DNA from 4 places in the Siminovitchia sp. FSL W7-1587 genome. Region 4 is predicted to be linked to each of the others. Evidence: riboswitches for the same ligand, from Rfam matches in the RefSeq annotation. Region 4 holds a riboswitch; each other region holds the start of a gene.
The links. Region 4 has a riboswitch for thiamine pyrophosphate ahead of NST31_RS16765 (acetylornithine deacetylase). Riboswitches for the same ligand answer to the same signal wherever they lie in the genome.
Positions count from the first base shown of each region.

Region 1 (7,902 bases), 2.1 Mb from region 4:
CTGTATGCGCTAACATGTCCTTCAATTTCTTTTCTGATTCTCTTAATATCTTCAACTAACTTTTCGGTTTCTTGTTGTGTCTTCGTCAAATACAAATCCCTGCTGGCCAATCTCAATTGTTGGACTAAATCCCGGGCTTCCGCCACTTCTTGTATTGGTTTCAAGTTATTGTTATACATGTTGGAAATGGAATGATTTAATGTGTTCATTTGAGTCAACCCGACCACTCCGGTTCCCACTTGAAGCAATGCGAGAATAAGGAAAGCTGTGATCAATTTTACTGCCGTTTTTAAGTTTAAAAACCAATTAAAAATCTTCATCTTTATTACACCAACCCCTACATAATATGAAAATAATATTTACTGTTAATAATGGTTAAAAAGGATGATTTAACCTTTTCGCATCACCTCTAAATGATCCATGTAAAGGAACGACCGTTCTTATTAGATGTATGGGGTCAAATGGAGGAAGGCGCCGTTGTTAACGAAGGCTTTGTTTGCTCCGGCTCCTCATTCGACAAAATTTAGCAAAAAATTCAGTTCCTACATTATATTTAATCGGCATAAATGTTAAAAAATGAAGTCATCTCATGAAAGAAGTTTTTCATCATGTGATGAGAAGTAAATAAATGTAAATGTATGGATATAAATTGGGGATTACTGTAAATGTTTTCCAAATATATTTTCTGAATTGGAGTTTTTCCCTATAAAGGTTTCTCTTCGCCAATCTGCCATTCTTTAATGTTCCTACCAGTCTCTCATGTATTGTTCTGAATTGCTATACAAACCGATCGATTTCGATCATATGGGACTGAAACGTACATTTTATTCACCAAAGAGGGATACCCAGCCGAAGAAAATCTTTGTTAGAACCAAAGTTTCGACGTTTCCCGGTATCGCGGAGTTGACTTCTCTTCTTTACAGTGCGATTGTGCGCTTATTACGGCCAAATTTCAGAAAGTGTTGTCGGTTATATTTTTGGGTATTAAATAATGAACTTCAACTAGGGGGTGACTCTATGGTCAAACGGTCTTTTGCTGCATTGGCGAGTCTGGCCGGAATCCTTATGTTTGTTGCCAAACGGCGAAAGCGATCGGTGCCGAATCTGCCTGACATCCAGCTTGAGTCTATTGAGCAATCCACGAACGCCATCACGTTTCGTTGGAAAGAAGGAATAGGCTTCTACCGTTTGTACAGAGAAGGTCAGTTAATATACAGCGGTTCCGACATTTGTTTTTCGGATAAGGGGCTGGACCCGGCAACGAGTTATTTATACACCGTGGAAATGATGGAAATAACATCTGGACCAGTAAAAATCCAAACAGCGACAAAGCCGGAAAAAAATGATGAAAGTAATATTCTTAAGGATCTCATCGTAACGACTGTTGTATCGCGTTCGCTTATCAGTTTGGGTTGGGAGCCCATATCCGGGGTCAGTGAATATATAATCAAGCGCAATGGAGAAAAGCTTGCATGTGTTACAAATTGCTTTTACACGGACAAAACTGTCCGGCAGGATGCCGAGTATACATACTCGATCGAGGCGGAGCGAATCCTTCCGTATTCGGAAGAGGATTTAAATGAACCAAAATTTTTGGCGGCGGGAATCATCGGATTTTTTAAACGAGGGCGAAAAAGGGAAAAAGACGCCACGATGGAGAGGTTCCGGATGACAAAAAAGATTCGTGCCATTGAACAAGTTTTACAGTCAAATGGAAAGGATTCCGAAACTGATTGGCGTTTTCTTTATCAAACATTTTTAAACAACAAGTGGATAAAAAACCCCAACTTTTTTTCTCCGTATCGTTATTTTCAAGGGGACAATCGGGGGTTTGATCCCCATTCTTCCAATTACAGAACGAAAGCAGAAGTCCATGTGCGGCTTGGTGGAGGAACTCCGCACATACAGTTTGAGAAAGATGTGGGAGAAACGAGGGGATACGGATGGACGAAAAGAATGAAGGATAGAGCAACAGCATCCAGTGAGGGCATGGAAGTGGAAGAGATCGAGAAATCCAGTGAAAAAGCGATGTTTCGGCTTACACATTCCGTGAAAAACCCGCTTGTTGTTTCCCCGGCTGTCGACTATGAAGTTTGTGCCACTTTTTGGCGGGATGGTTTGTATGATATTTCCGGGAAGCATGATCAGTCGCCTCACCATGAAGTATATGTTCAATCGGACGCTCAATCCCAAGCAGTATGGGAGCCTGTCCATCAGGCGCAGGACCAAGGCCTGGAATGGATGTCGGGGACGATGGCTTCACAGTATTGGCGGGTATCAAACTTGCAATAACAAATATTGAAATTTTTCAAAAAAAGATTACAATAAAGGATAGTAGTTGAATCGGCGTGCCAGGGGGAGCTTTTGGCTGAGAGTGGATTCGTTCCAGACCCTTAGAACCTGTTGGTTAATTCCAGCGCAGGGATGGTTATTTGAGGTGTGAAGGCAATGGAGTATTTCATTGTCTTTGTTCCCCTATGGTTACGGTCGGTTATTACATCATAGGGGGTTTTTTTATGGGAAAAAAGATGTCTTTACGCATTTTGATCGAGGTAGCGATCTTTGCGGCATTTGCGATGATGCTGGACATGATTCCATCGATTCAGGTAACGCCGGCGATCAAATTTTCGTTTGCCATGGTGCCTATTTTTATTGTGGCGCTTCGTTGGGGGGCTAAAGCCGGTTTTGCTGCAGGTTTTTTGTGGGGGATGTTGCAAGTAGTTTCCGGGGAAGCCGCGGGACAAATATTAACGCCTCTGCAAGGATTCATTGAATTTTTCGTTGCTTTTAGCTTTGTTGGAGCGGCAGGATGGTTTGCGCCTGCAGTGCAAAAGGCTGTAAGGTCTGAAGGAAAAACAAGGCTCGTACTGCTCTTGTTTGCAGCGATCTTTGTTGGCGGCTTTGCCAGATATACTTGGCATTTCATAGCCGGAATCATTTTTTGGGGTAAGTTTGCACCTTCGGGTCAATCCGCTTTTCTTTATTCACTGATTTCCAACGGCACTTCTTACATTATCTCTTCATTGGCATGTTTTATCGTGATCGCTTTGCTCGTCACAACGGCGCCCCGTTTGCTTCAAGTAAAATAATGGAAAAGGTAGAAAGCAGCGGCACAACCCACGGCCAAAGGGCTTGCTGCTTATTTTTTGTGAAAGTGAAAGTTCGGCTAAATCGTGTACTAGGGAATACGGAGGCTTCTATGATTAGCTTGTGAAGGATTTAGAAAAAGAATGATCGGGGGGCGAAGAAAAGGTCGTCAGAGGGGAAGTCCGCTCCCTCTCCCCGACTTGAAAGCGCAATATTGCTCTTGGCCCCGGCAAGGGCATGCCAACGGCGGCTTCATGACAAGACCGCTTTGGTGCTTTCCGGCGGTTGTATTCAGGGGGGAATGTTGGGAATATCGGCCCGAACAGTTTGAGCTTGGTCAAACGCCTGTCAAGTTGTATTCAGGGTGGAATGTTGGGAATATCGGCAGACAAACAGCCTCTTTCAAGAGTCTGGAATGAAAATAAAGCAAAAGTCGGAGGGAGCGCCATTTGAGCGAACCCCCTCCGGCCAAGTGCCGCTTTTGAGTCAAATCCGAAGTGGATGTGACAAGTTCTTTTGCTACGATAAAAATCGGGCGCGTATATCCGGCGGCGGAAGCATACAGCTTTCTTTTTTGCCAAACCATTTGTAACGGTTTTTCGCAATCAAGTCATAAAATAGATTGCGGATTGGATAAGGAGCGACCATCAATGGATATAACCATTTCCAAGGTGCGTTCAAATGGCTGCATATCCGCAGTGCTGCTGCCGATTTATAGTACACTTTGTTTTCGTCGATTAACATCATGCTGTCGATATGGGCAGGTACATCCTGGGCTTTTAATAATTTTTGGCCGATGTCGCTTTGTAAAGAAGCAAAGTGAATCTTTCCTTCTGGATCGTTTTGAATGATAAATTGGACACTGGCATCACAAAAATGGCACTCGCCGTCAAACAATACGATGGGATGCATCTTAACACCTCTTCCAAATGGAATCTCTTTTTACTTTAACCGATTTGGCGAAATTGAAACAACGGAAGAATGCGGTTTGGTTTACACAATCTATTTTATTGAAGTACTCTTAGTATAAAAGTGGAAAAGGAGATGAAGAGAATGGATTTACATAATTGGTATGAAAAAGGGTTGACGCCGGATGAATATATCGAAACACTTGAATATCACAAGGACGGCTTTTCGCGGGTTTATGATCAGTTTACTCCCCCGGAGGATGAGCGCTTTTTTCAATCCATAAAAGACAAGCAATTGCGGGTCATTGTCTTGGCAGAACCTTGGTGCGGACATTGTATGCTGAACATCCCTGTTTTGCTCCGTTTGGCTGAAAAAACGGATATGCCGGTCCGCTTTTTGCTCCGGGATCAAAACTTGGAACTGATGGACCGATATTTGACGAATGAAAAACGAATTATTCCGATTTTTATTTTTATAGACGAAAACGGAAATGAAGTGGCGAAATGGGGACCGATTACAGATTTTACAAAAAAGTTTGTTGACGGGTTCAAAAAAGACTTGCCGCCGAAGGATGATCCAGGGTACGATGAAAAATTTAAAGTGATGGTAAAACAAGTGGCAAAATCTTTTAGGGAGAATCCGGACTTTTGGAACAACTCTTATGAGTCTATGAAAACAGCACTATATAACTATAAACCTTAAAAACAATTGGGACAAGCAATGCTCTTGAAGTGCTACGAAAAGTGAAACGTTAATAAGGCCAGGGCCCGATATTGCATCAGGCTCAGGTCTTTTCGTTTTTGCCAAAGGTACAAAGCACTCGGATTGCCGCAATTTTGGCATCAGTTTGCCGACAGAAGGTAGCCAGATATGCAGGAGAAACATCTATATCAGAGGGAGATGGTGGAAATATATTTTCCCGGAAAGAAAAGTGGAAGGATGATGATTTTGCAGAAAAAAAGACAGTGTCAAGTCGCTGTTGTTCAAGCCGGCGCAGAAGTGATGGACAAAGTGAAAGGGGTCGAAAAGACGGTCCGGTTGATCAGAGAAGCGAGCCAAAAAGGGGCCAATATCATTGTGTTCCCGGAGGCGTTCATACCGGCTTACCCAAGGGGTATGTCCTTTGGAACGGTGGTAGGTTCCCGGTCTAATGAAGGGAGAAAGGATTTTTTTCGGTATTGGAACAATTCCATTACAGTGCCTGGAGAGGAGACAGTAGAAATCGGCAAAGCTGCCAAGAAGGCAAAAGCTTATGTTGTGATAGGGGTGATTGAAAAAGAAAGTGAATCCAGCCAGGGGACGCTCTATTGCACAGCGTTGTTTTTCGGCCCGGATGGGGAGCTGTTGGGAAAACACCGCAAGCTGAAGCCTACTGGGGCGGAGAGACTTATTTGGGGAGAAGGTGATGGAAGCACATTGCCCGTTTTTGATACACCGTACGGAAGAATAGGCGCACTCATATGCTGGGAAAATTACATGCCGCTTGCGCGCGCGGCCATGTATGATAAAGGTGTGCAAATTTACGTTGCGCCAACCGCTGACGGAAGGGATACGTGGTTTTGCACGATGAGGCATATCGCGCTGGAAGGAAGATGCTTTGTTTTGTCATGCAACCAGTATGCCACAAAGAGTATGTATCCGGAGGATCTTTCTTCACGCAAGGAAATGAACGAATGGCCGGAAGAACTCACCCGCGGGGGGAGCTGTATTGTGAATCCGCTGGGCGAATTTATTGTTGAGCCAGTGTTTGGAAAGGAAAAGATTCTCTACGCGGAAATCGATCTGGATAAGATTGCCGAAGCGCAGTTTGACTTTGATGTCGTAGGCCATTATGCGCGACCAGATATTTTCCAGCTGACCGTGAACGAACAAGAGCAAAAAAACACAGTTTGGATCAAATAGAACGATAGAAATCCTTTCAGGAAATAGGTATTACTTCTTGGAAGGGTTTTTATATTGCAAAGGTAGACATGGGGCTATCTGCACCAAAAGATTTAATCTGGCGTGTTTTGATGACGCTTTTTTAATCTGCTTCTTTTTTCAGCCGTTCTGACCATGTTATGGCGTTTTCCTCACTACAAGACTAATGTCGATTTGGGAAATCTAGCATTCTCGTAAAAAAAATTTGTAAAATATCCCAGATAATTAACCGAAAAGACCCTTTTCTATCAAGAATATTTAAATTATTATGAAAATATAAACAAAAGGGAGGGAAATGATATAATGCGTTGGAGTACAAGTAGAGTGGCCCTTAGTCTAGTATTGTCTCTTTTGTTAGTGCCGTCGTTTTCCCACCTCGACAATGATAAAGTATATGCCGAGCAGGTAACGGTTTCTGGACATGAATTGGAAGATGGCGTCACACGGCCCATCTATTCTTATTTGGACGCCATTAAAGAAACCGTTTTCATTCAATCGGAATTGGACAGTGATGAAAATGGAGAGCCGGATCGGATTGCGATTGACATTATGCGTCCAAAAGAAACAGAGGAAGGATTAAAGGTGCCCGTAATCATGGAGGCAAGTCCTTATTATGAAAAGTTGGGACGAGGTAATGAGTCCCAAGTAAAAGATCCGGATGGTTCCGGAACAAACGAAATGTTCCCTTTATTTTACGACAATTACTTCGTTCCGCGGGGATATGCGGTCGTGTTGCTGGATATGGTGGGAACAAACAATTCCGATGGCTGTCCCACAACAGGTGGATTTGAAGAGACGGAAAGCGTAAAAGTGGTCATCGAGTGGTTAAACGGAAAGGGAAAAGCGTTCGACAAAGAGGGAAATGAAGTGAGTGCCGATTGGTCAGCTGGAAAAGTGGGAATGGTCGGCAAGTCTTACGATGGAACCTTAGCAAATGCAGTAGCCGCCACGGGTGTAGAAGGTTTGGAAACGATCGTGCCGATCGGTGCCATCAGCAGCTGGTATTATTATTATCGTTACGAAGGCATTCCGTTTTACCGCAACGGCCCCAGTGGTTTGGCAAGCAGGGTGACAAACAGTAAAAGGGTGCGGCAATGCGCACCGATCCACGAAAGAATAAGAGTCGCCGCTGATGATGAAACCGGAAATTACAATGAGTTTTGGGATGAGCGCAATTACTATAAAGATACAGGCAAGGTCAAGGCAAGCGTTTTTATGATTCACGGATTAAATGACTATAATGTGAAAGCGAACCATTTTTCCAAATGGTGGGAAGCGTTAGCTGAAAACGATATACCGAGGAAATTATGGCTTACACAGACAGGGCATGTAGACCCGTTTGATTTTAGAAGAGCAGAATGGGTACAGACACTTCACCGCTGGTTCGACTATTGGCTGCTGGACATAGAAAACGGCATCATGGATGAACCGATTTTAGACTTGGAAACAGGTCCGGGTGAGTGGGAAACACATTCCAGTTGGCCGGCTGAAAATTCAACGTTTGTCAGAGTACGACTTGCTCCAGGAAATGAAAGCTTGCCAGGCACGCTGACAACTGGACCGGTGAATGGAGAAGCTGTCCAAACATTCACGGATAACCCGGATCAAACTGACAAGCAGATGGTGCAAAATGAATTTACAGTAAAAGAGGACAGACTCATCTTTTTGTCTCCGGAACTTCAGGAAGATGTCCGGTTAAGCGGTGTTCCCGAAATAGATATTCGCACGGTCGTTGATAAGGAAAATACGAATCTTACAGCGCTGATCGTAGATTATGGAACAGATGTAAGGGTAGATCATCAAAGCAGTGATGAAGGGATCCGGACACTTTCCAACAGAACGTGCTGGGGTGAAAGTTCTCCAACCGACAGCGCCTGCTATCTGGAAACGGAATTAACAACAATTGAATCCCCCTATGAAATTGTGACACATGGATGGCTTAGCGCCAAGAATAGAAAATCGCTTGAACACCCTGTCTTTCTGGAG
Region 1 covers NZ_CP150169.1:1,426,974-1,434,875, reverse strand. Annotated here, with positions in the region: gene NST31_RS06645 (methyl-accepting chemotaxis protein) at 1-320, opposite strand, end outside; gene NST31_RS06640 (DUF3238 domain-containing protein) at 1,018-2,292, shown strand; TPP riboswitch at 2,345-2,442, shown strand; gene thiT (energy-coupled thiamine transporter ThiT) at 2,517-3,089, shown strand; gene NST31_RS06630 (thiol-disulfide oxidoreductase DCC family protein) at 3,607-3,999, opposite strand; gene NST31_RS06625 (thioredoxin family protein) at 4,141-4,698, shown strand; gene NST31_RS06620 (carbon-nitrogen hydrolase family protein) at 4,939-5,898, shown strand; gene NST31_RS06615 (Xaa-Pro dipeptidyl-peptidase) at 6,220-7,902, shown strand, end outside.
Region 1: another riboswitch for thiamine pyrophosphate. It lies ahead of thiT (energy-coupled thiamine transporter ThiT); the one in region 4 lies ahead of NST31_RS16765 (acetylornithine deacetylase).

Region 2 (7,902 bases), 900 kb from region 4:
CCAAGCTAATGAAGAGTTGGACCCATGAAATGATATGTTTTGCAGTCCATTTCATTTTCCAACTGAGCTTTCCTAATGTCAGATTCTTTCTCTTTCGGAACCAGCTCAAATTGCCTAAAAGCGCAAACTCAAAAAAGAACAGTAGCTCGTACGAGGGATTACAATTCTTTTCTTTCAAAGAGGTGTGCGTTGTGCACGGATGTATAATTTAAAAGAACAAAAGCAACAGCTTGTATAACTTGAATGAATAGAAAAGCAAATTGATCAAATAAATGAGGAAATCTGCCGCTTGAGATTCCTATTATTCAGGAAACACTTTTACAAAGATAAGTCTTTATGCCAACGGCGGAGTCTCGTAGGCCACATTATGCGTCCTTTGCCGTGTAAATAAAAGGCAGTATTTCACATAATAACACTGATTTTGCGGGAGAGCTTGCCCTCCCCACCTCTGCCAACTTTATGAAAATGGTTAAAAAAGAGGCGTCCAATCGACTTTTGGACGCGATCTCTTTATTCAATTTACTGATCCTTTACAGAATAGATCCGCTTTCGCAGACCAATGTCTACCCCAACAGTTTGGCCGCAAGCGATTTAGCTTTCACAATATCTTTCGTTCCATGAATAAGCAGACGGCCATCACGGAACAAAACAATCCGGTGACCGTCAAATTGGCAGGCTACAAGGTGCGGGTTAGACACAAGATCTGTTACAATCGGACGAATGGTTTCAGAAAGCAGGCGCGGCTCGACCATCCTTTCACGCGACAGTGTGAGTTGAACTGTATCCCGTCCGCATAATACCGCTGTTTTTGTTTGATTTTCTTTGGATAAAAACGGAAAGGTCGCTTGTTCTGAACAACTTGGACAATCTGGACGACGCAACGGTCTTACATCAATTGCCGCTTGATCGCCCGTCCAAAGATCAAACGATTTGAGCCTGTGATCTACTTCTTCTCCCACGATATATTTGAATACATTGGTTACTTGATGTGCTGTTACCACTTGAATAATCGGGCTGATTACCCCTGCTGTATCACAAGTGAGTGTTTGCGGCGGAAGCGTATTGAGCAGACAATGGAGACATGGACGGTCGTTCCACCCAATCGAATAGGTCAAGCCGTAGCTGGCGACGACAGCCCCCATAAAGAACGGTATATTTACTTTTCTGGATGCGTCATTCATTAACAATCTCGTTTCGATATTGTCCGTCGCATCCACAATTAACGTCTTTCCTTTGACAAGCTCTTCAGCATTTTCTGCTGTTACATCCGCAACCATCGTTTCAATGTCGACTTCACTATTAATCTCGCCAAGCCGCTTTTTGGCCGCAACCGCTTTTGGCAACTGATCGAGCACATCTTGTTCGGTATAAAGCTGCTGTCTCTGCAAATTACTCCAATCAAGTATATCCCGATCTACAATCGTCAGCTTCCCTACTCCTGCACGAACGAGCATTTCGGCACTTGCAGATCCAAGTGCCCCCGCTCCGATCACTAAAATATGGGATTGAGAAATTTTCTTTTGACCGGCTTCACCGATCGGTTCAAACAGTACCTGTCTCGAGTAACGGCTGTTCACGATGGAAGCAATCCTTCAATAGGACTGCTCGGCACCGCATAATCCCTCTCTTCGATCCGGCCGGCTTCAAATCCGAGCCTTCCTGCTTCAATGGCTAGTTTCATAGCAAGGGCCATCTTCACTGGATCCTTTGCTCCTGAAACGGCAGTGTTTAACAATACGGCGTCCGCTCCCAATTCCATTGCGTAAGCCGCATCCTTCGGAGAACCGATTCCTGCGTCAATAATGACCGGAACAGATGATTGCTCAATAATAAATTTGAGATTTAAAGGATTTAAGATTCCCCGTCCCGAGCCAATCGGGGAAGCGCCCGGCATGACAGCGTGGACTCCCAGATCTTCCAATCTTTTGGCAAGTACAACATCATCTGATGTATACGTAAGTACAGTAAAACCTTCCTCCAACAACATTTCAGAAGCTTTCAACGTTTCAACAGGGTCAGGAAGCAATGATCGGTCACATCCGATAATCTCCACTTTCACCATATCGCATAATCCAGATGCACGGGCAAGTTGTGCCGTCCTGACAGCTTCTTCCGCTGTTTTAGCGCCGGCTGTATTTGGAAGAAGGGTATACTTTTTCAAATCAAGCATTTCCAAGAAATTGGGCTGCGACGGTTCAAATACGTTCATTCTTCTTACCGCGAACGTAAGAATCTCTGCTTCCGACACGCGAACAGCTTCTTTTTGTATTTCAAATGAAGGGTATTTTCCTGTACCCAACAATAATCTTGAGTCAAATGTTTTCTCTCCTATTTTTAACATGCTTATCCTCCTCCTACAAAATGAATCATTTCAATCTCATCTCGTTCACGAATGTGCTTTCCATAATCGGACTTTTGAACAATCTCTTTATTTACCTCGACAATGACAATTCGATTGGACAACTTAAGATGATCGAGCAGCTCTTGAATGGTCGTAACATGTTCAGGCAACTCATACAGCTGACCGTTTAATTTCACTTCCATCTCGCTCCCCCCTCTCAAGTGATTGCCTGCCTGGCGTCATCATAAGCCGCTGCGGCAGATAATGGATCCTTGCTGTCAAAAATCGCTGACATCACGGCTATCCCCGAGGCACCTGCTGCATTCAGTTCGGGGATATGTTCCGGTTTGATTCCCCCAATCGCATAAATCTCTGCGCCATCGTATTTCACACTTATCTCTGAAAACTCCTCAAGTCCGCGCGGCGGCAGATGCCCTTTGCTGGCTGTTTCAAATACATGTCCATATAATAGCCAATCAGCTCCGCCCGCGATTGCCTGATCGGCTTCCTCCGCGGAATGAACAGAACATCCTGCTAATAGTCGGGGAAAACACCTTTTTACCGTTTGCACATCCAACCCGTGCCCCGGAAGATGCACCCTTCGGATATTTGCCGCAACAGCTACATCTACCCGGTCGTTTACGATCAGTTTTTCAGAAGAGACTCCCTCACGCAATACCAACTGGATCAGTTGCATACACTCATCAGCCGTTTTTGATTTTTCCCTGATGATAAAATGATCGACAAACGGCTCTGTTTCCACCATTATTTGTCCTACCTTTTTGATCGGCCACCTATCATTTGTTACAGCGATCAACTTCAACTACATGCCCCCTTTAAACACAAAAAAACCACTTACCATAAAGGAAGCGGCCAAATTTATCATATAAATCGGCATGTCACTTCCCTCCGCAGGTTCCAACCTGTTCAGGTGATAAGGGTATCAGAGTGCGCACTCTTCTCTCAGTCCTTTTCAAGGATTCCCCCAGTGCTTTTGCATATGAATGATTCTTGTAGTAATGATAGCATTAACTTTTCATATTGGAAAGTATTCTAGTTTTCTTTCGTACACTCCTCATAAAATTGATCATATTGATCTGCCATTTCAAAGTCCAGTGTCGTTAAGCCACGGGCTCGCCAAGAAGAAATTTTAAGTGTCACAAGCTTGTAGTCGATTGATATAAATGGATGATGTTGCGCTTTTTCCGAGGCTTGTGCCACTTTGTTCACAAAGTCGATTCCTTTTAAGTAGTCGCGAAAACGGTACTTTCTCGTAATCCATTTTTCATCAACAAGTTTCCAATTTTTATTTTCTTGCAATTTCACCGCTACTTCTTCCTGCGATAAACGTTCCATACAATATCCCTCCAAAAAGAGAAAATGATCATTGGCAAATGACAAAAACTTCCGTTCGACTCGATATGAAAAACGGATCATTGGACGTGCTATTGCAAACACTTTATCATCTTTTATAAGAGAAACCAAGGAGTGATTCCATTGTTACAATCACCTAACATAAAACTGTTTGACGGCATCCCGCTGTCGGTTCTTGATTTGGCTCCCATTACCGAAGGAAGCACGGCAACAGAATCTTTTAAAAACAGTGTTGAATTGGCACGAACTGTCGAAAGCTTTGGATTTAACCGCTACTGGCTTGCCGAACATCATAATATGCCCGGTATTGCCAGTTCCGCTACATCGGTCCTCATCGGCCATATTGCCGGCTCCACGAAATCCATTCGAGTGGGTGCGGGCGGCATTATGCTCCCGAACCATGCGACTCTTGTCATCGCTGAACAATTTGGAACCCTTGAATCGCTGTATCCCGGAAGGATTGATTTAGGACTCGGTCGTGCGCCGGGAAGCGATCAAGCGACTGCTTACGCACTCAGACGGACACTCAATAGGGGAGCTGAAGAGTTCCCGCAGCAAGTGGATGAGTTGGAGGAGTATTTTCATGGAACAGCACAGGTCCGCGCCATTCCCGGTGAAGGACTCAACATTCCAATCTGGCTCCTTGGCTCGAGTGATTTTAGCGCCAGGCTCGCCGCTTATAAAGGATTCCCTTTTTCTTTTGCCAGCCATTTCGCTCCCCAATACACGATACCGGCTATACAGCTTTATAAAAATAACTTTCGGCCATCGAAAACGTTAGCCCGCACTTATGTGATGGTTGGCGTTAACGTCATAGCCGCTGATACAGATGAAAAAGCCGCTTGGCTTGCCACTTCCCAGCAACAGCAGTTCTTGGATCTGATACGCAACATGCCGTCTCAATTAAAACCGCCTGTTGACAATATGGATGAAATTTGGTCGCCGCTTGAAAAAGCCTCTGTTGAACGAACCCTTGATGCGCGCTCCACAATTGTGGGCCGCCCTGAACACGTTCGTGAGAAGCTGCGTGAATTTATAAAAGAAACAGAAGCTGATGAAATCATCGTTAACTCACAAGTTTTTGACCCAAAGGACCGGATCCGCTCATATGAAATTCTCGCAGAGATGTTAGTTTGAGCGTTCTTTTCCCTATTTGTCCCGGCTCCCGCTACGAGCACCATGAGGATTCCGACTGTTCGTGTTACTTGTGACGTTCCATTCATTTGGTCCATAGATCATACGCTTATATTTGATAATTTTGTACAACATTTTCATTTCACACAGCTGATCGCAATAAAGATGTTTCATTCTTCCTTTATCATTGCACAATGGGGCTGAGATAGAATTGGAAAGATCGTGAAAACAAAACCGCCTGAAATCAAGGTTTTAAACTTGATTCCATGCGGTTTATTTCATTTTTACAGAGTTATGTCCAGCCCTTATTTTTGTTAAAAAAATTCCTATCATCGCTACGTCAACATATTTCGCTTTCCGCAGGTCTCTTCAGCTTCCTCGGAAAGCAAAGATCGCTTTCCTGCGGGATCTTCAGCTCGAGCTATTCCCGCAGGAGTCACATATGTTGACTACGCTAAAAGCTTGCGTATGATACACTGGGACAATTGATCCCGCATGTAAGGTGCCGTATGACTCCCACTTCAAAACGTGAGGGTGATACAAAAGGTCCAGACGCTATTTCTTGGTCTCCACTGATCACGCGGCTGCGGGCTCTTCCCCGCTAATAAAGTGTACGCCATAAATAAAAAGTAGCGTACGATTCCCAGTTTTTCCATGAAGCCGATAAGGCCATTATTTCATTTTTGGTTGGCTTTCGATCCATATTACGCAGTACTTTTATTGCATTCATAAGACCTACATCATCGATTGGAAAAGCAGAACCGAATCTAAGACAACGCATTAAAACATAATGGGCCGTCCAAGGACCAACGCCACGAATCTGGATTAATTTCTTTTCGGCATCTTGAAAGCTCATTTTCATTAACTCGTCCTTCGATATCTCTCCACTTTCCATTAGCTTAGCAATGCCAATCACATATTCACTTTTCCGTAGCGTCATTTTAATATTTGAAAAATCACTGGTGGTTCGTTGTGAAATTTGCTTGTACGACGGGAAAATCCAGTATTTTTTTCCTTTCCATTCCATACATTCCCCAAATGCTTCTACAAGCTGTTTTTTTAATGTGTATGCGAATGCGATATTAATTTGCTGTCCCAATACACCCCAACATAAGGCTTCAAATAAGTCGGGAATCCCAATAACCCGCAAGCCGCGAAACTTTTCAACAGGCGTTTTAAGAAGCGGATCGGCTTCTGCTATTTTATAAAATGGCGTTATATCTCGATCAAGATCAAACCATTCGCGAATATATTTGACAATCTTCTCCCTATGCCACTCCTCAACAGGTTGGGCGGCATCCAAAAAACGAATAACCATCTGTTTGTTAGCGATAACGCTTATTTGTATTAAGAATCTAGCTTTTTCAATAGCAATGGCTTTCGTTATAAAACCATCCTCTATTTCATACATGCATTCATTCTTTTCCCGTGTTAAATACCCAAGATTCGCTTCCAGATCAAAATCTTCAGGTAACATTATGGTGATGTCATCTTCAAGTGTACGGAATGTCATGTTATCCATCTCCTCATCCTGGCAAGCATTTTTATGTCCTTATACCGAATTGATGTACATATTATCACATCATCCTCCGATAAAATTTCAATATCTTGCTATTACGTTCTAAAGAACTTATTTTTTATTTCATCTGCCGTTATACTAGATTGTACAAAATCATGAACAAGGGAGAGGTTGAATGTCTTTAAATATAAGGACACGTATTCAAAATGTAGATTGGGCGTCGATTCAAAAAGAATTGGATAAAATTGGATTTGCAAAACTTCCATCCCTGCTAACGATAGAAGAATGCGCCTCTTTCATCGAGTTTTATAAACAAGAGGAGTTATTCAGATCAACTGTCAGTATGGAGAGATACCGCTTTGGTAATGGAGAGTATAAATATTTTTTATATCCACTGCCCGACCCACTACAACAATTAAGAGAGTCGTTGTATGTGGAACTGGCTAAAACAGCAAATAGATGGGCGGGTTACTTAAACCAGCCTGCACAATTTCCGGATCATCTACAAGATTTTCTAAGAATATGTGAATCATATGGACAAACGAGGCCAACCCCCTTGATGCTAAAGTATGAAAAAGGAGGATTTAATTGTTTGCACCAAGATTTATATGGAGATATATTCTTCCCCTTCCAAGTAGTCTTTGGACTCAACAAAAGGGATCATGACTATGCCGGGGGAGAATTTTTACTGGTGGAGCAAATTCCACGTGCTCAAAGCCGGGGTCATGTCATTACGTTGGAACAAGGTGAGGCGCTCATTTTTCCCACCAGCCATCGGCCTTTCTTCGGTAAAAAAGGGTATTATAAAACGAAAATCCGCCATGGAGTCAGTACTGTTACTTCCGGAAAACGCTATGGACTGGGAATTATTTTTCATGATTCGAAGTGAGGTTGCCATTGAATATCTGCAAAATCGTCCATTTCAATGTTTAGGGGGCATTTGCTTAAGAAGGTGAGAGCTTAATGGAAGGCAAACAACAGAATAGCTTTCAAAAGGGTTGCGGAATGCCGGATAACGCCACATTCATGACAAATGAAAGATGGCAAGCGATTATAAACAATGATCCTTCTTACAATCATCAATTTTTCTACGCCGTCAAGTCGACGAGGATATTCTGCAAACCATCATGTAAATCTCGTGTGCCAAAAAAAGAGAATGTCCGTATTTTTCTAACGGCAGAGCAAGCTCTCCAAGCAAATTTTCGCCCGTGTAAACGTTGCAAGCCCACTAACGAGGAATTGCCTGATCATGAGTGGATTGCTCTTGTCACGGAATACATTCATAACCATTTTACAAAGCCATTACATTTAGAAGCGCTGGCAAGTATCGCCCACGGAAGTCCGTACCATTTACACCGAACATTTAAAAAGATTAAAGGCATCACACCTGCCGAATATATACAACAAGTGAGATTAAACGCGGCAAAAGAGTATGTAACTCAAACCAATAAAACGATTACGGATATCTCCATATGTGTGGGAATCCCAAACACACCCTATTTTATAACACTATTTAAAAAGCAGTTTGGCCATA
Region 2 covers NZ_CP150169.1:2,642,409-2,650,310, reverse strand. Annotated here, with positions in the region: gene NST31_RS12445 (ThiF family adenylyltransferase) at 564-1,577, opposite strand; gene NST31_RS12440 (thiazole synthase) at 1,574-2,341, opposite strand; gene thiS (sulfur carrier protein ThiS) at 2,344-2,544, opposite strand; gene NST31_RS12430 (thiamine phosphate synthase) at 2,559-3,164, opposite strand; TPP riboswitch at 3,229-3,338, opposite strand; gene NST31_RS12425 (4a-hydroxytetrahydrobiopterin dehydratase) at 3,395-3,697, opposite strand; gene NST31_RS12420 (LLM class flavin-dependent oxidoreductase) at 3,839-4,852, shown strand; gene NST31_RS12415 (DNA-3-methyladenine glycosylase) at 5,451-6,362, opposite strand; gene NST31_RS12410 (2OG-Fe(II) oxygenase) at 6,544-7,257, shown strand; gene NST31_RS12405 (bifunctional transcriptional activator/DNA repair enzyme AdaA) at 7,374-7,902, shown strand, end outside.
Region 2: another riboswitch for thiamine pyrophosphate. It lies ahead of NST31_RS12430 (thiamine phosphate synthase); the one in region 4 lies ahead of NST31_RS16765 (acetylornithine deacetylase).

Region 3 (7,902 bases), 1.0 Mb from region 4:
CGTATCGGCTATATTTGCCACTTTAATTTACGCTCTTCCGCCGGTGATCCGATTAACTGAACTTGCGATCCGCGGCGTTGACAAAGAAGTGATCGAATCAGCCCAGTCCTTTGGATCGTCTCCTTGGCAAATGTTACGGAAAGTACAGTTGCCGCAGGCTTTGCCAACCATTATGGCAGGAGTGAACCAAACGACGATGATGGCTTTGGCGATGGTTGTTATTGCTTCAATGGTTGGAGCGCAAGGTCTTGGTGAACAGGTGCTTATCGCGATCAACAGGATAGACATCGCTTTAGGGTTTGAAGCGGGAATCAGCATCGTATTTTTGGCCATTATTATTGACAGAATCACTAATGGAGCGGCCGACAAGTTTCAGAAGCACAGGAGGTTGGCTCGATGACAACACAAATAAAACTGGAACACGTTTCAAAAATTTTTGGCCCCAAACCCAAATCGGTTATCCCCATGATTAAACAAGGGATGTCGAAAGAAGAGATTTTGGAAAAAACGGGCCATACAGTCGGAGTATACGATGCATCTCTGGAGATCAAAAAAGGCGAAATATTCGTCATTATGGGCTTGTCCGGAAGCGGAAAATCAACGCTTATCCGCTGCTTTAACTTATTAAACAAACCAACTGACGGCGCTATTTATATTGATGGTGTCAATATTGTCAATGGCAGCAAGTCCGAGTTGAAAAAAGTAAGACAGGAAAAAATCGCCATGGTATTTCAGCATTTCGGTCTATTCAGCCACCGAACGGTTTTGGGCAACGTGGAGTATGGATTGGAAGTCCGGAACATGCCTAAAAAGGAACGGCGTGAAATAGCCTTAAAAAACATTGAAATAGTAGGATTAAAAGGTTATGAAGATCAATACCCGGATGAATTGTCGGGGGGAATGCGCCAAAGGGTGGGGCTGGCCAGAGCATTGGCCAATGACCCCGATATCCTCTTGATGGATGAACCGTTCAGTGCGCTTGATCCGCTTATCCGCAGGGAAATGCAGTTGGAGCTCTTGGATATCCAAAATCGTCTACAAAAAACAATTGTTTTTATTACACATGACGTGAACGAGGCTTTTAAGCTGGGGGATCGGGTTGCTGTCATGAAGGATGGCCGTGTTGTACAAGTCGGTACACCTGAAGAAATTATTGAACGGCCGGCGAACAATTATATATCCGAGTTCATTAAGGACATTGACCGTTCGAAAATCCTCCAAGCGGAGCATGTCATGATCAAGCCGAATGCGCTCGTTTCATTGAAGGACGGTCTACATGTCGCAGTAAAGGAAATGAAGGAGAACGGCATATCTAGCGTTTTCGTTGTGGACCGCCAGAGGCATATAAAAGGCATTGTAACGATAGATGACGCGGTAAAGGGGATAAAGCAAAAAAAAGCGTTGCCTGAAGTGATGCGGGATGACATTTCCATTGTCCAAAAAGATGAATATGTCAGTGATTTAATACCAAAAGTATTGGAGTCGAAATTTCCGCTTGCCGTCGTAGATGATAACGACAAACTGTCCGGATTCATTCTTCGTGTCCATGTTTTATCGGGCCTGGCTTCCGCAAACGGGAATGGTACAGACGACTCGTAAAAAAAGAACGGGGAAACAGCAACATGTTCGTTTTCCGTACCAAAGCCCTTGGAAACTCTTAACGGAGCTCCCAAGGGCTTAATAGTCTAATAATGTAAATATCTTGATGGAACCGCAGTTTTCCGAACGGTCGGGGCTGTCCGAAAAGTAATATTGCCGCTTGAAAACAAAAAAAACCAAACCCAAGATTGCTGTAAAATCAACATCTTGGGTTTTACATTTTCATGCATTTACTCTGAATTGGATTTTTTAGACAGCCCCTCCTGCTTGATTCTAATTAGCTTTATATAACAGCGCATGAAGTGCCCGAAAAATAATAACGCCAGCAAATAATACAATAACAATGACAGCGATAATTTGAATCACAGTGATCAAAGGAACTACAATAGTCAGGTTGGGAACCAAAAGTGTGATGCCCAATAAGGCATACCCAGCAAGGATGGCAAGCAAAGAAGTTGGCCAATTCATTCTAAGTATACACCTCCTTGGTAACAATGTATGAACACCAATTTCCGTTGGTGCGATTTTAAATATAAATAAGGAAACAATCTAGCCGCGATTGCAATCATATATTAAATGATATATGATAATGTTGGTATCGAGGTTAAAAGAGATGCAAGGGGGAGGCCTGTATTGAAAACAATTTTCATAGAAGGGGCATTTATTGGAAATAGAGAGGAACATGAACCTTGTGTAATGGTGCTTGGCTTTTTTGATGGCGTCCATTTAGGGCACCGTTCATTGATTGACACGGCCAAAGACATCGCAGAGAAAAAGGGCATAGAATTGGCTGTTATGACATTTTTTCCACATCCAAGCAATATTTTACGGGTTCAAAACAAAATAACGAGTTATTTGACGCCTCTGCCTGACAAACAGAGATTATTGAAAAATATGGGTGTTGAAAAATTATATATTGTAACATTTACCGAGCAGTTTGCCGAACTTTCACCGGGAGATTTTATTAAAAAATATGTGGCTGGATTACATAGCAAGCATGTCGTTGCCGGTTTTGATTTTACCTATGGTTACCGCGGGAAAGGAAACATGGAACGAATGAAGTTAGATGGAAAAGGCTTATTTGATGTAACAACAGTCCCCAAAAAAGCTTTTAATGGTGAAAAGATTAGTTCGAGTAAAATCAGGAAGCTCTTGGATGAGGGGAAAGTGGAGGACGTTCATCATTATTTGGGGAACCATTACAGTGCGCATGGAATGTTGGAAAGCCAATCATTCGATCAATACAGCGGAAAAACAGTCGCCCATATTGTATTCCAACATTATTATTTGCCGCAAAAAGGGTTGTATATCGTTGAAGTGACGACTCAAGAGCGAATATATCAATCAATAAGTCTGCTTGATGTTCATCATTCATGTGTGTTAGTGTTGGAAGGAAATATACATATTCCTGCACCCGTAACGATTAAATGGCTGGCAAAAGTGAAAGCGTTCTCTCCGTTGCAGTATAAGTCCATTGATCAAATAACAAAAAATCCATACTATCCGCTAAAAGCTTAACTGTTGTTTTAACCGTTTTCTTATGTATAATGTACGAGTGAAGAAGTGGTAAAAGGAAGTATCCTGAAGTCCATTTCTTCGCTTTTTCTTTGCCATTATCAGTTTTTATACAGAAAGTAGGATACGTATGGAATTTACAGTTGTTTTTCAGTCAATCATCATTATTACTTTGATGATCATGATTGGCGCGTTGCTCGGTAAAACAACTCCATTAAATGATGATACTCGCAGAGCATTTATTCAAGTGATCGTAAATATTGCGATGCCCTGCATTATTTTATCGAGTATTTTTCACGTTGAAATGGATGACCAGATGTTTAAAATGATTGCCATCGTTTTTGGGCTTTCCATCATTATTAATCTTATTGGAATCGGGACCGGCTTTTTATTTGCTTGGTTATTTCATAGGGGTTCCAATAAGATAAGGGAAATTGCCATCCTTTCAGGTTTGGGAAACACCGGATTTATCGGCATTCCGCTTTGTGCGGCACTTTTGGGCCCAGAGGGGGCTTTGTTTGCGGCCATTTTTGATGCTGGAGTCGATGTGACCATTTGGACAGTCGGAGTCATTTTACTTCAGAAAAATAGAAAGTTTGCTTGGCAAACATTAAAGTCCATGGTGAATATTCCGACAGCAGCCATTTTCGTTGGTCTTATTACCGCATATTTTCAATTAAAGCCGCCCGGTCTTTTGATTGACTTGACGGACAGATTGGCCGCATTGGCGGCACCGCTCGCCATGTTCTATATCGGAATGATGATCATGACCCTGAAACGCGGACAAGTACGCCGTTCGGTAAACCATATTTGGGTGCCCATTTCCGTAAAATTGATTATTTTGCCGATCGCTTCCATTTTCATGATACACTTTTTCAGTTTAAACACGGTACTCGTTCAAACGGTCTTGATTCAATCCATGATGCCGACGATTACCCTGGCATCCATTCTCTTTGCCAAATACTCTGCAGATGAACAAATGGGGGCCTTAACGACTATTTTTTCCACGCTGCTTGCACTTGTGACCATCCCTTTAATGGTGTATGTAATGAGCCTATTTATTCATTAAACTTGCTTTTTGTCCATATCATGATATGATGGCAGTACATGCACCTAATAATTGAATAACTTCTTTGAAACAATGAATTTTGTCTGCTAGGGGAGCTGTAAAGCTGAGAGAAATCGATGATTGAAACCCTTTGAACCTGATCTGGTTTATGCCAGCGTAGGGAAGCAGGCTGCGTCATTATGATTTGCTTTATGATGATGAGCCGCTTCCTTTTCGGGAGCGGTTTTTTCATTTTTTCAAAGTGGGGAATCATGAAGTACAAACTTTTTTAAAGGAGTGGAACCAATGAAAGTTGAAAAAATGTTGTTTACGGACAGGCTTTATGAGAGCGCGAAGGAAATATGGGAAAAAAGCTATAACCACCCATTCGTCCAAGGGGTAGGAAAAGGAACACTCGATCAAGAAATTTTTGAATATTATATGAAACAAGACTATGTCTATTTAATTGATTATGTGAAGCTGTTTGCTATTGGAGCGCAAAAAGCTCCCACTCTCGAAATTATGACAAAGTTCTCACATTTGCTTCATGAACACCTCCATTTTGAAATGGAGCTGCATCGCCAATTCGCCGCAGAGTTTGGCATTTCGAATGAAGAGCTTGAAAACACCGAACCCGCACCAGTCAATTTGGCATATACCCGCTACATGCTGCATGTGGCTCATAACGGAACATTGGCGGAACTTGTGGCAAGCCTGCTTCCGTGTGCCTGGCATTACGCCGAAACGGGAGAAAGATTAAAAGAACAATATGGGGCTACTTTGGAATCCAACCCGTACCGCAAATGGGTTGAAACCTATTCATCAGAAGAATTTACTTCTCTTGGAAAATGGCTGATTGATCTCATGAATCAGTTAGCAGATGGGAAACCGGAAAGAGAATTGGCGGAATTGGAAAAGCACTTCCTTATCACCTCCAAATATGAATATTTATTCTGGGATATGAACTATCATCAACAGAACTGGACGCTCTAAATCCTAATAGCCGGAGGTTGCTCCATGCGAGTTAAAAAACTGACCATTACAGCCATGATCATTGCATTTACAACAATCACGAGCCATGTTATCTTTATCCCGGCCGGATTTGCCAAAATTTTTCCAATCCAGCATTTTGCCAATATGGTAACGGCCGTTTTATTTGGGCCAGGCTATGCATTAGCCCAAGCATTTATCGTTTCGACAATCCGGAATATTTCAGGAACAGGCTCGTTGTTTGCTTATCCGGGAAGCATGATCGGAGCCCTCCTGGCTGGCTGGTTGTATGCCAAAACGAAAAGAATAGGGTTTGCGTTTATAGGTGAAGTCGTTGGAACCGGGATCATCGGTGCTGTTGCCGCCTATCCGATTGCGGCATTGCTGTTAGGCCGGGAGGCGGCCTTATTTGGATTGGTCCCGGCCTTTGCTGCCAGTTCCATTGCCGGCGCTGCCCTGGGATTTGTTTTATTAAAAGTATTCATGAAACATTCAGCGATCGGAGGTTTGCTGTATGAAAACAGCTCTTACAATCGCCGGATCTGATTCCGGTGGAGGAGCGGGGATTCAAGCGGATATAAAAACTTTTTCCGCTCTAGGGGTGTTCGGCATGTCTGCGATTACGGCGATTACGTCCCAAAATACTGTTGAAGTAAGATCTGTACAACTCATTGATGTAAACATCATCAACGACCAAGTCGCAGCCGTGTTGGAAGATATTGGGGCTGACGCGGTGAAAATCGGTATGCTGGCAACGCCGGACATTATACAAACAGTCGCGCAATGTTTAAAAAAATATAAACCAAAACACATTGTTCTTGATCCTGTTATGATTTCCAAGGGGGGACACCGGCTGCTTGAAGAAGATACAATGCAAGAGCTGAAATCAACCCTTATCCCGCTGGCTTCGCTCGTTACACCTAATATCCCGGAAGCGGAGGTTTTGGCCAATATGCCGATACATAATGAGCCTGACATGTATGAAGCATGCCGGGTGATCAAAAAGCTGGGAGCGCAGGCTGTCCTGATTAAAGGCGGGCACTTGCAGGGAAACCCCAATGACTTATATTACGACGGGCAAACGTTTCAACTATTTCGCGGGGAAAGAATTGAAACGAAAAATGTCCATGGGACAGGTTGCACACTGTCCGCAGCAATTGCCGCCCTCTTGGCGAAAGGAAAGGAAATGCCGACAGCGATTGATGAGGCCAAAGATTATATTACAAATGCGATCGCCAACAGCCTTGACATTGGACAAGGATACGGACCGACCCATCACTTCTATCATCTATACGAGTGTGTAACGTGATGGGAACGGATGGGCAGATGATGTTGACGAAAGTCGGACAGCTTTTTGAGCAAGTCAGACATAAACAGCCGCTTATTCACCATCTAACAAATCAGGTAACGATAAACGATTGCGCAAACGTAACCCTAGCCATTGGCGCTGCACCCGTCATGGCGTCCAGCCCTTTGGAAGCGGCTGACATGGCCAAAATGGCGAATACCCTCATAATAAACATCGGAACATTGAACTCGGATGCGTTTAAAGCGATGAAGCTGGCTGGAAAAGCCGCCAACGAAACAGGAATTCCTGTTATACTTGATCCTGTCGGAGTGGGGTCAACGGACTTTCGAACCCAATCTGCTTTTGAAATACTGGAACAAGTAAAGGTTTCCGTCATTCGAGGAAATGTAAGTGAAATGAATTGTTTAGCCGGAGGCATCGGGGCGACAAAAGGGGTTGATGCGGGCAAAGTCGATCAAACACCTGAAAAAATTGCCGTCAAGGTTGCCCGTCAATATCGGTGTATAGCTGCTGTCACCGGCAAAGAAGATGTGATCAGTGATGGGAAGAGCGTTTTTATGATTCAAAACGGCCATATGTGTTTATCCAGAGTGTCGGGGACAGGCTGTATGACGACTTCCTTAATCGGGTGCTTTGCCGGTATAACGAATCACATGCTACATGCGGCTGTAGCAGGAGTATCCGTTATGGGGTTAGCTGGGGAAGAGGCTGCTTCCTTATTAGGTGAGCGCATTGGTTTGGGAACATATAAAATAAAATTAATCGATTCCATTTCATTCATGAACAGCAATCACTGGCAAAAAGGAGTCAAAGTCATTGAAAAAGAATCATATTGATTATCGCCTTTACTTGGTTACGGAAGAAGATCTTCCGATAAGCAAGCTTTTGCATTTAATTGAAGAGTCAGTAGCCGGAGGCGTAACTCTCGTTCAATTGCGTGAAAAAAAGAGCGGAGGAAGAGATTTTTATGAAAAAGCAATCCAAATAAAAAAACTCCTTGATTCACTATCAGTCCCCTTGATCATTAATGATCGAGTGGATGTAGCTCTGGCAGTCGGCGCTGACGGCGTGCATGTGGGGCAAGAAGATTTGCCTCTTGCCGCAGTAAAAAGTATCATTCCGGATTCCATGCTTGTCGGGGTTTCAGCCCGTACTTTAGAACATGCCATTGCGGCAGAAAAGGGTGGCGCAGACTATATTGGGGTTGGTTCTGTTTTTCCCACCTCAACAAAAAGCGATGCCAAACTTCTTCCAAACGGCATGCTGGACAAAATTGTTTCCTCCGTGTCTATTCCTGTTGTGGCGATAGGCGGCATCAATGAAAAAAACAGCGGTTGTCTGAAAAACAGCGGAGTAGCCGGTATTGTCGTCGTCTCCGCATTAACACGGGCAAAAAATCCGAAAGTTACCGCCGAAAACTTATTAAAAGGCCTAAAAGGCT
Region 3 covers NZ_CP150169.1:41,020-48,921, forward strand. Annotated here, with positions in the region: gene NST31_RS00215 (proline/glycine betaine ABC transporter permease) at 1-400, shown strand, start outside; gene NST31_RS00220 (glycine betaine/L-proline ABC transporter ATP-binding protein) at 397-1,599, shown strand; gene NST31_RS00225 (hypothetical protein) at 1,873-2,067, opposite strand; gene NST31_RS00230 (adenylyltransferase/cytidyltransferase family protein) at 2,233-3,117, shown strand; gene NST31_RS00235 (AEC family transporter) at 3,245-4,183, shown strand; TPP riboswitch at 4,262-4,363, shown strand; gene tenA (thiaminase II) at 4,469-5,155, shown strand; gene thiW (energy coupling factor transporter S component ThiW) at 5,180-5,698, shown strand; gene thiD (bifunctional hydroxymethylpyrimidine kinase/phosphomethylpyrimidine kinase) at 5,667-6,461, shown strand; gene thiM (hydroxyethylthiazole kinase) at 6,461-7,297, shown strand; gene thiE (thiamine phosphate synthase) at 7,278-7,902, shown strand, end outside.
Region 3: another riboswitch for thiamine pyrophosphate. It lies ahead of tenA (thiaminase II); the one in region 4 lies ahead of NST31_RS16765 (acetylornithine deacetylase).

Region 4 (7,902 bases):
TTGGAAGGCAGCTTCAAAAGGGTATGAGTTTATGAAAGAAAACCCGGAAGAAGCGCTGGAAATTTTATTAAACAATCAGGACGATGAAAACTTTCCTCTCAACAAAGAAGTAGAACAGGAAAGCTTGAATATTTTGCTTCCAAAAATGGAAAAGGAAAACGAAGCGTTTGGAAGTCAGTCGGAAGATTTATGGAATGAAGTCATCCAGTGGCTGGAAGATACGGATTATGTGGAAAAAGCTCCTCCAGCAGAGGAGATGTATATCAATATCGTTGAATCATAACGATTGACACCCCCCATTGTGTGGGGGTGTTTTCTTTGTTTATGGGGAAAAATATGAAATAAAAGATAGACAAAAAATACAGTTGTCTTTACACTAGTTAAGTGGACTTGTATTTATTTTTTACAGGAGGATTTGGCGTTGAAACAATTTCTCGACAGGAAAGGTGTCCATTTAACTGCAAAAGCTTATGTAATTGATGCGTTAAGTTATATGGCGCTCGGACTTTTTTCTTCTTTGATTATCGGTTTGATTATGAAAACGGTTGGTGAACAGCTCGGATGGCCATTTTTCGTTGAAATGGGCGAAATGGCGATGGGATTAATGGGGCCGGCAATCGGAGTGGCGATTGCCTTTGGACTTGGCGCGCCACCTTTGGTCATTTTTGCGGCAGTGGCAACTGGTGCGGCCGGTGCTGAATTTGGCGGTCCCGCAGGAAGTTATGTGGCCGCGTTAATGTCAACGGAAATTGGAAAAATGGTTAGCAAGGAGACGAAAGTTGATATTATTGTTACTCCACTTGTTACTATTTTTACCGGATTTGCCGTGGCAAAGTTCGTGGGAGCGCCCATTTCGACATTTATGACGGTCTTCGGAAGCTGGATCATGTGGGCTACAGACCAGCGTCCGATCGTCATGGGGATGGTGGTCGCCACATTGATGGGACTTGCTCTCACGGCTCCCATTTCCAGTGCGGCTATCGCTTTGATGCTTGATTTGAATGGACTTGCCGCCGGCGTTGCCACGATTGGCTGCAGTGCACAGATGGTCGGATTTGCGGTGGCAAGCTACAGGGAAAATAAAGTGGGAGGTTTGCTTGCTATCGGGATTGGGACTTCCATGTTGCAGGTTCCGAATATTATTCGCTATCCGCTTATATTAATTCCACCGACAGTTGCCGGCATCCTATTGGCTCCAATTGGGGCGACCGTATGGAGAATGACCAGCAATGCCGCTGGAGCCGGTATGGGAACGAGCGGTTTTGTCGGGCAGATCATGACATTTACAACGATGGGATTTTCAACAAGTGTTCTGATCCAAGTCATTGTACTCCATGTTATTGGTCCGGCTGTGATAAGCTTAATCATATCAGAATATATGAGAAAGCGCGGCTGGATTAAACCTGGCCAGATGCTTATAAATGCTGGAGGGAAGTAATATGGAAAAACTGCAATCAAAAGAACAATTTGAGCAATTGAAGAATGAAGAACGTGCCATCTTTATGTTTTCCGCCGACTGGTGTCCGGACTGTAAGGTGCTTGAACCTGTATTGCCGCGGTTAATAGCGGATTATCCGGAATATCATTTCGTATACGTCGATCGGGATGAATTTCTTGAACTATGCCAAGAAATGGATATCTTTGGTATTCCAAGTTTTGTCGCATACCATGACGGGAAAGAAGCAGGAAGGTTTGTAAGCAAAGACAGAAAAACGCTGGAAGAAATCGAGGACTTTATAAACGGCCTGTCTGAGTAAGTGTGAAGGAGCGCTTTTTCGCTCAGCTTTCAGCGAAAGTCGGCAAGAATTCGCCGGAGCTGTTACAACGCTGGACAGTTTTTTTCAAAAGCTTGCGGTTGGAAGGAAGCGTGCTTCACTTTTTTATGTATCGCAATCTCTTTCGATGGCCGAGCGCTTTGTGATCGTTCATGCTTCAATGCGCGGCGCCTTCCGGTATTGTGTACAATCAGTAATATTATGATAAGATAGATGATGATAGAAGAATATTGCGAAATATTTTCTGCTGGGGGAGCCTTGACGGCTGAGAAGTAAACCCTTTGAACCTGATCCGGTTTATGCTGGCGTAGGGAAGCAGGCTGCTTTGTCATTGTTTTAAAAGCCGCTGCCTTCCTGCGTGAAGAGCGGCTTTTTTCACGTTTGGAACGTAATAAAGTGTCAGAGATGGAAGTAGCTCTATGTAATTGATATGCCAGTTGTGACGGGGAATCATCGGCCTAAGCACTCGCCAGGGATTTTCATCCATATATAGAAAGGAAGAATTATCATGCTAAGTATACAAAATGATTTGAGCGCAAGTGTTGATCAGAGGCAAGGTGAATTACTGGACATTTTAAAGGAGTTAGTTCGTTATCCAACGGTTAGTCCTCCTGCGAGAAATACGAGGGAGGTCCAACAATATATTGAATCGTTTTTACAGCAGGTACATTTCGAAACAGATAGCTGGGACGTTTACGAGAATGATCCGAATGTGGTTGGGATCAAGAAGGGGACCGAGGGGGAGCGTTACAACAGTTTGATTATCAATGGCCATATTGATGTAGCGGAAGTAGGAGATCAAAGTGAATGGACTGTCCCTGTTTTTGACATGATAACCAAGAACGGTTTTGCTTATGGTCGGGGCGTTGCGGACATGAAAGGTGCAATGGCGGCAGCGCTTTTTGCTTTTAAATTGTTAAATGAGCATGGTATTGAGCTGAAAGGTGATTTGCAATTCCAGTCGGTAATTGGGGAAGAAGTGGGAGAAGCCGGAACACTTTCTTGTATTGAACGGGGATACTCAGGTGATTTTGCCCTTGTCATGGATGTGAGCGATAGTGAAATCCATGGGCAGGGAGGAGTGATAACTGGCTGGATCACCGTGAAAAGCCGTGAGGTTTTCCACGATGCTATGCGTCTACATATGATTCATGCCGGCGGTGGGGTATATGGAGCGAGCGCCATAGAAAAAATGATGAAAATCATTGCCGGGTTGCAGGAATTAGAACGCCATTGGGCGATAACCAAGCACTATCCGGGCTTTCCGGCTGGGGCGAACACCATTAATCCAGCCGTAATTGAAGGAGGAAGGCATCCCGCATTTATAGCAGATGAATGCCGTTTGTGGGTGACCGTTCATTATTATCCGAATGAAACATATGAGTCTGTTACTGCTGAGATCGAAAGCCATATTCGCCGTGTCGCTGAGGCTGACCCTTGGCTAAAAGACAATCCTCCGCAGTTTCGCTGGGGTGGCCGATCCATGATCGAGGAAAAGGGTGAAATTTTTCCGGCTCTGGAGCTTGAGGAAAGTCATCCCGCGATTAAGAGGCTGCAGCAGTCTCATCAACACGTATGGCAAACGGCTGCAAAAACAGGGATGTCCAAAACAGTTACGGATGGAGGCTGGTTCCAGGAAGCGGGAATCCCTTCAGCTATTTACGGGCCGGGTACAGTAGAAGAAGCTCATTCCGTGGATGAAAAAATAAACATTGAACAGTTATGCAAGTTTACGAAGACTTTGTTGCATTTCATGGTTGAGTGGTGTAATACGAAAAAAGAGTAAAGCGTTCATTCTTTTAGCCCGTGTCATTTTGATGTATGATGGATGGTAGCGTATTTTACCCAGGGAGGGTCTTTCATTGAAAATGAGTGAGCGAAAACTAAAAGAAGAGCTTGAGGCGCGGCTAAGCAAAGAAGGCCGGACGATTACATATGATCGAAAAAAAGAATTATTGCGTGTTGAAAATGCGGAAAATGGCAAAGGGATTGATATTTCCTTGCCGGGAATCGTTGCCAAATGGCATGAGCGCAAGGAAAAAGCGATTGATGAAGTCGTTTATTACGCCGAAGAAGCGCTTGGTGTCATGGATCGGGAACAAGTTGTTGCCGGAAGTGAAAAAAATATTTTTCCCGTGATTCGCTCCACCTCGTTTCCCGTTGAATCCGAAGACGGCAATAAGTTTCTTACCGATGAGCATACGGCAGAGACAAGAGTGTATTATGCGCTCGACCTTGGAAAAACATATCGCCTGATTGATGATGAGTTTATACAGAAAGAGGGTCTCGATCCGCACGAAATCCGGGAAATGGCACGATTCAATGTCCGCTCGCTTCCGACGGCCATGAAAAAAGACGAGGTGGCCGGAAACGAGTTCTACTTTCTGAATACAAATGACGGATACGACGCAAGCCGAATATTAAACGAAAAGTTTTTAGAAGAAACGGCAACAAATATAAAAGGGGAAATGGCTGTGGCGGTTCCTCATCAAGATGTTCTCATCATCGCCGACTTGCGGAATGAGACCGGCTACGATGTACTGGCGCAAATGACGATGAGCTTTTTTACAAATGGCCTTGTACCCATTACGGCGCTCTCATTTATATATGAAAAAGGAAAACTTGAGCCGATATTTATTATGGGTAAAAATAGAAGAGTAGACAATGGAAAGGGGAACAATACATGAATGTATTTTATAACCGTGAAGGAATTGGCGATACGTTAATGATCGTGTTGAAGGATGTAGACCGGGAAAAGTTTCAATTTGAACGAAAAAGGGATGCGGTCCGGATCTTTGACGGGGAAACGAATGTAACAGGAGGGTTCAACCTTTTTCACGCATCCAAATACATAGATATTGATGCAAATGGAAAAGTGGAACTGACCGAGCAATTGGTGAAGAACATCGAGAAGGCGCTGGCAGAAAACGGAATGGAAGAGAAGTTGGAAGCAGATCTTTCACCAAAGTTTGTTGTCGGGTTCGTTAAACAGAAAGAAAAGCATCCGAATGCAGATAAACTAAGTGTCTGTCTCGTCGATGTCGGGTCGGAAGAACTGCAAATCGTTTGTGGGGCTCCCAACGTGGAAGCAGGCCAAAAGGTTGTCGTGGCCAAAGTGGGTGCCGTCATGCCAAGCGGCATGGTTATCAAGGATGCGGAGTTAAGGGGAGTGGCTTCCAGCGGAATGATTTGCTCGGCACGTGAGCTCGGTCTCCCAAATGCACCTGAGAAAAAAGGCATTCTCGTATTAGAAGACGATCAATATGAAACGGGTCAAGCCTTTGCATGATTGATAAAATGTGAACAAACAACGAACCCCGTTTGAAATAAAGCGGGGTTTTTTTCATGGGTGATGAAATGTAGAGCGCTGTATGTTATGATGTTAACCGTTGGTAAAAGTTTTCCAAATGGATGATAGAATAGTATATCGTTTTTCTTGTGATGTTTCTAAATCAACTGAGGATGGCTTACATAGAATGATCACGATATACTAGAATCCCGAAATTGGCAATCATCCACATTGGCTGGTTTTGATATACCGGCCGCCTCCAAAAAACTGGCAAATCGCATGGTTGGTAAAGGCCATGAATAGACAAAGGCAGGAGATCAACATGTTAAAAAGGTTAATAGTTGCTGCTGATGGATCCAATAATTCGCTCCGTGCAGCAGAGAAAGCGGCACTACTTGCGCAAATGTCCGAAGGTATTGAAGTAGAAATTATTTACGTAGTAGACTTTTCAAAAGCGAAAAGTGAGGTGCTTCAGAGCCAAAATATTGAAGAATTGGAAGCGGAACGCAGGAAAAAATTGATTCCTGTAGAAGAAGTTTTCAAGAATGCCAACATTTCCCATACACTCACCATGCTCCATGGCGATCCAGGACCAGCGATCGTGGAATATGCCAATAAAAGCTCATGTGATATGGTGATTGTCGGTAGCCGCGGGCTCAATACACTCCAGGAAATGGTGCTTGGCAGCGTCAGCCATAAAGTCGCCAAAAGAGTGAAGGCACCTGTTTTAATCGTAAAATAAATATATAACTTAAAAAGCTGATTTCCCTTAAAGCGGAAATCAGCTTTTTTTGAGTCGCGCTGATTACATTTGTTGCATTTTTTTTCTTCTGGTCAAACCTAACTCGGCCCGCTCTTTGCGCAGAGCCTTGTAAATCGAGAGCATCATTAAAATCATGATTATTGAAAAAGGCAAGGCCGCTATGATAAGCGCGTTTTGCAACGCATCCAGACCGCCGCTGTAAAGGAGAATGGCAGCCATGGCAGCCAGCATGATACCCCAGACGATCTTCACACTGTTTGGCGGTGTTAAAGAACCGTAGGATGTCTGCATTCCAAGTACGAAGGTTGCCGAATCCGCCGAAGTGATGAAAAAAGTTCCGATCAAAATGAGAGCCACTATTGAAAGAATGGCGGAAAAAGGCATTTGATTAAATACAGCAAATAAAACTTCCTCCGTGGCGTATTCTGTTAAATCAATAGCGCCGGCCTGTTGAACATCAATTGCTGTGGAACCAAAGGCCGCGAACCAAATAAAGCTGACAATGACCGGAAGGATTAACACACCAATCATAAACTCCCGAATTGTCCGGCCCTTTGATACACGGGCAATAAAAATGCCGACGAACGGCGACCAAGATATCCACCATGCCCAATAGAAAATGGTCCAGTCGTTTATCCACTCGCGGGAGCCGGGTTCAAGCGGAGCAATTCGCAAGCTCATTTGAATAATGTTTTGGATATAGGCTCCAACGGTATCCGTAAACATGTTTAAAATAAACAGGCTGGGGCCAAGGATAAAGATGAGTACTAATAACACGACCGCCAGTACCATGTTCGTATTGCTCAAATACTTAATTCCTTTACTTAAACCGGACCAGGCAGACATTAAAAACAATGCCGTGACGATGACAATAATGATCAGTTGTATGAGAAAGTTGTTTGGAATGCCCAGCAAATATGAAAGACCACCATTGATTTGCGCAGCGCCAAAACCGAGTGTCGTCGCCACTCCCACAACGGTGACTGTCACCGCAATAATATCTATCAACATGGGAAGTCGACCTCGGGCATATTTGCCTAAAACGGGACTGAGCGTTGCGCTAATCAAGCCTGGTGTTCCTTTGCGGAAATTAAAATAGGCCAGGCAAAGGCCCACCAGGGCATATATGGACCATGCGTGAATTCCCCAATGAAAGAAAGTAAATCTCATTGATTCTTTAATGGCGGCGTCTGTTCCAGGATCAGACATGGGTGGGACATCAGCGTAGTGGGATATAGGTTCGGCAGTTCCCCAAAAAACGAGGCCGATACCCATTCCTGCGGAAAAAAGCATGGCGAACCATGTTGGTTTGGAGTATTCGGGCTTTTCCCCTTCTTTTCCCAGCTTGATGGCACCTACGGGGCTAAAAATGAGGAAAAGACAAAACGCAACAATGACAGTAACCAAGATTAAATAATACCAGCCAAAACTAGAGGTAATCATAGATTTTATAGAAAAAGTAGCTGCTTCAAATTGACTGGGGGCAATTACCCCGAATAAAACCGCAACCAATAGTATGGCTGTTGATACCCAAAAAACACTAGAGACTTTACTCCACAAAACTTTTTCTCTCCTTCCATTTATGGAGATGCTTCGGACTGCTATCAACATGTTTTACCTTAACAATGATGGCGAGGCAATTCAAGGGATGAGAATTTTTAAGAATATTTGAAAAACAGATGCAAATCTATTAAAAAGTGCTTTATGCCATATGTTATCAACTTTAACCGGCAGTAAAGCGCCACTCCAAAAAGTCGAGATAAAATGAAAATGGTAAGTGTAGGATCAACTGCCAGTAAAAGCCCGCTTGGCTTGGATCGGCAAAACGCATCGCACGAAGAAAAAGCCGTAAGTTTTTTCGATGATGTCGCACAAGGGCGGGCGTTTTGATGTACAGGATGACAAGCGCGAGCGAAACGACAGGACAAGGACAGCTCCCTCCACATCGTCATCGCATTAAGAACAATTGTAAGTTTTTTTGATGATCTCGCTGCTTGAGCTTGCCAAAAGCCCGCTTGCGATCTCACTTTGTTCCATTGTTGTCAACGAGAATATAAGCAGATGTTGAGCGAGTT
Region 4 covers NZ_CP150169.1:3,546,730-3,554,631, forward strand. Annotated here, with positions in the region: gene NST31_RS16750 (ABC transporter substrate-binding protein) at 1-283, shown strand, start outside; gene NST31_RS16755 (PTS sugar transporter subunit IIC) at 422-1,438, shown strand; gene NST31_RS16760 (thioredoxin family protein) at 1,440-1,757, shown strand; TPP riboswitch at 2,015-2,106, shown strand; gene NST31_RS16765 (acetylornithine deacetylase) at 2,284-3,561, shown strand; gene NST31_RS16770 (DUF1444 domain-containing protein) at 3,644-4,462, shown strand; gene ytpR (YtpR family tRNA-binding protein) at 4,459-5,064, shown strand; gene NST31_RS16780 (universal stress protein) at 5,387-5,806, shown strand; gene NST31_RS16785 (BCCT family transporter) at 5,870-7,387, opposite strand.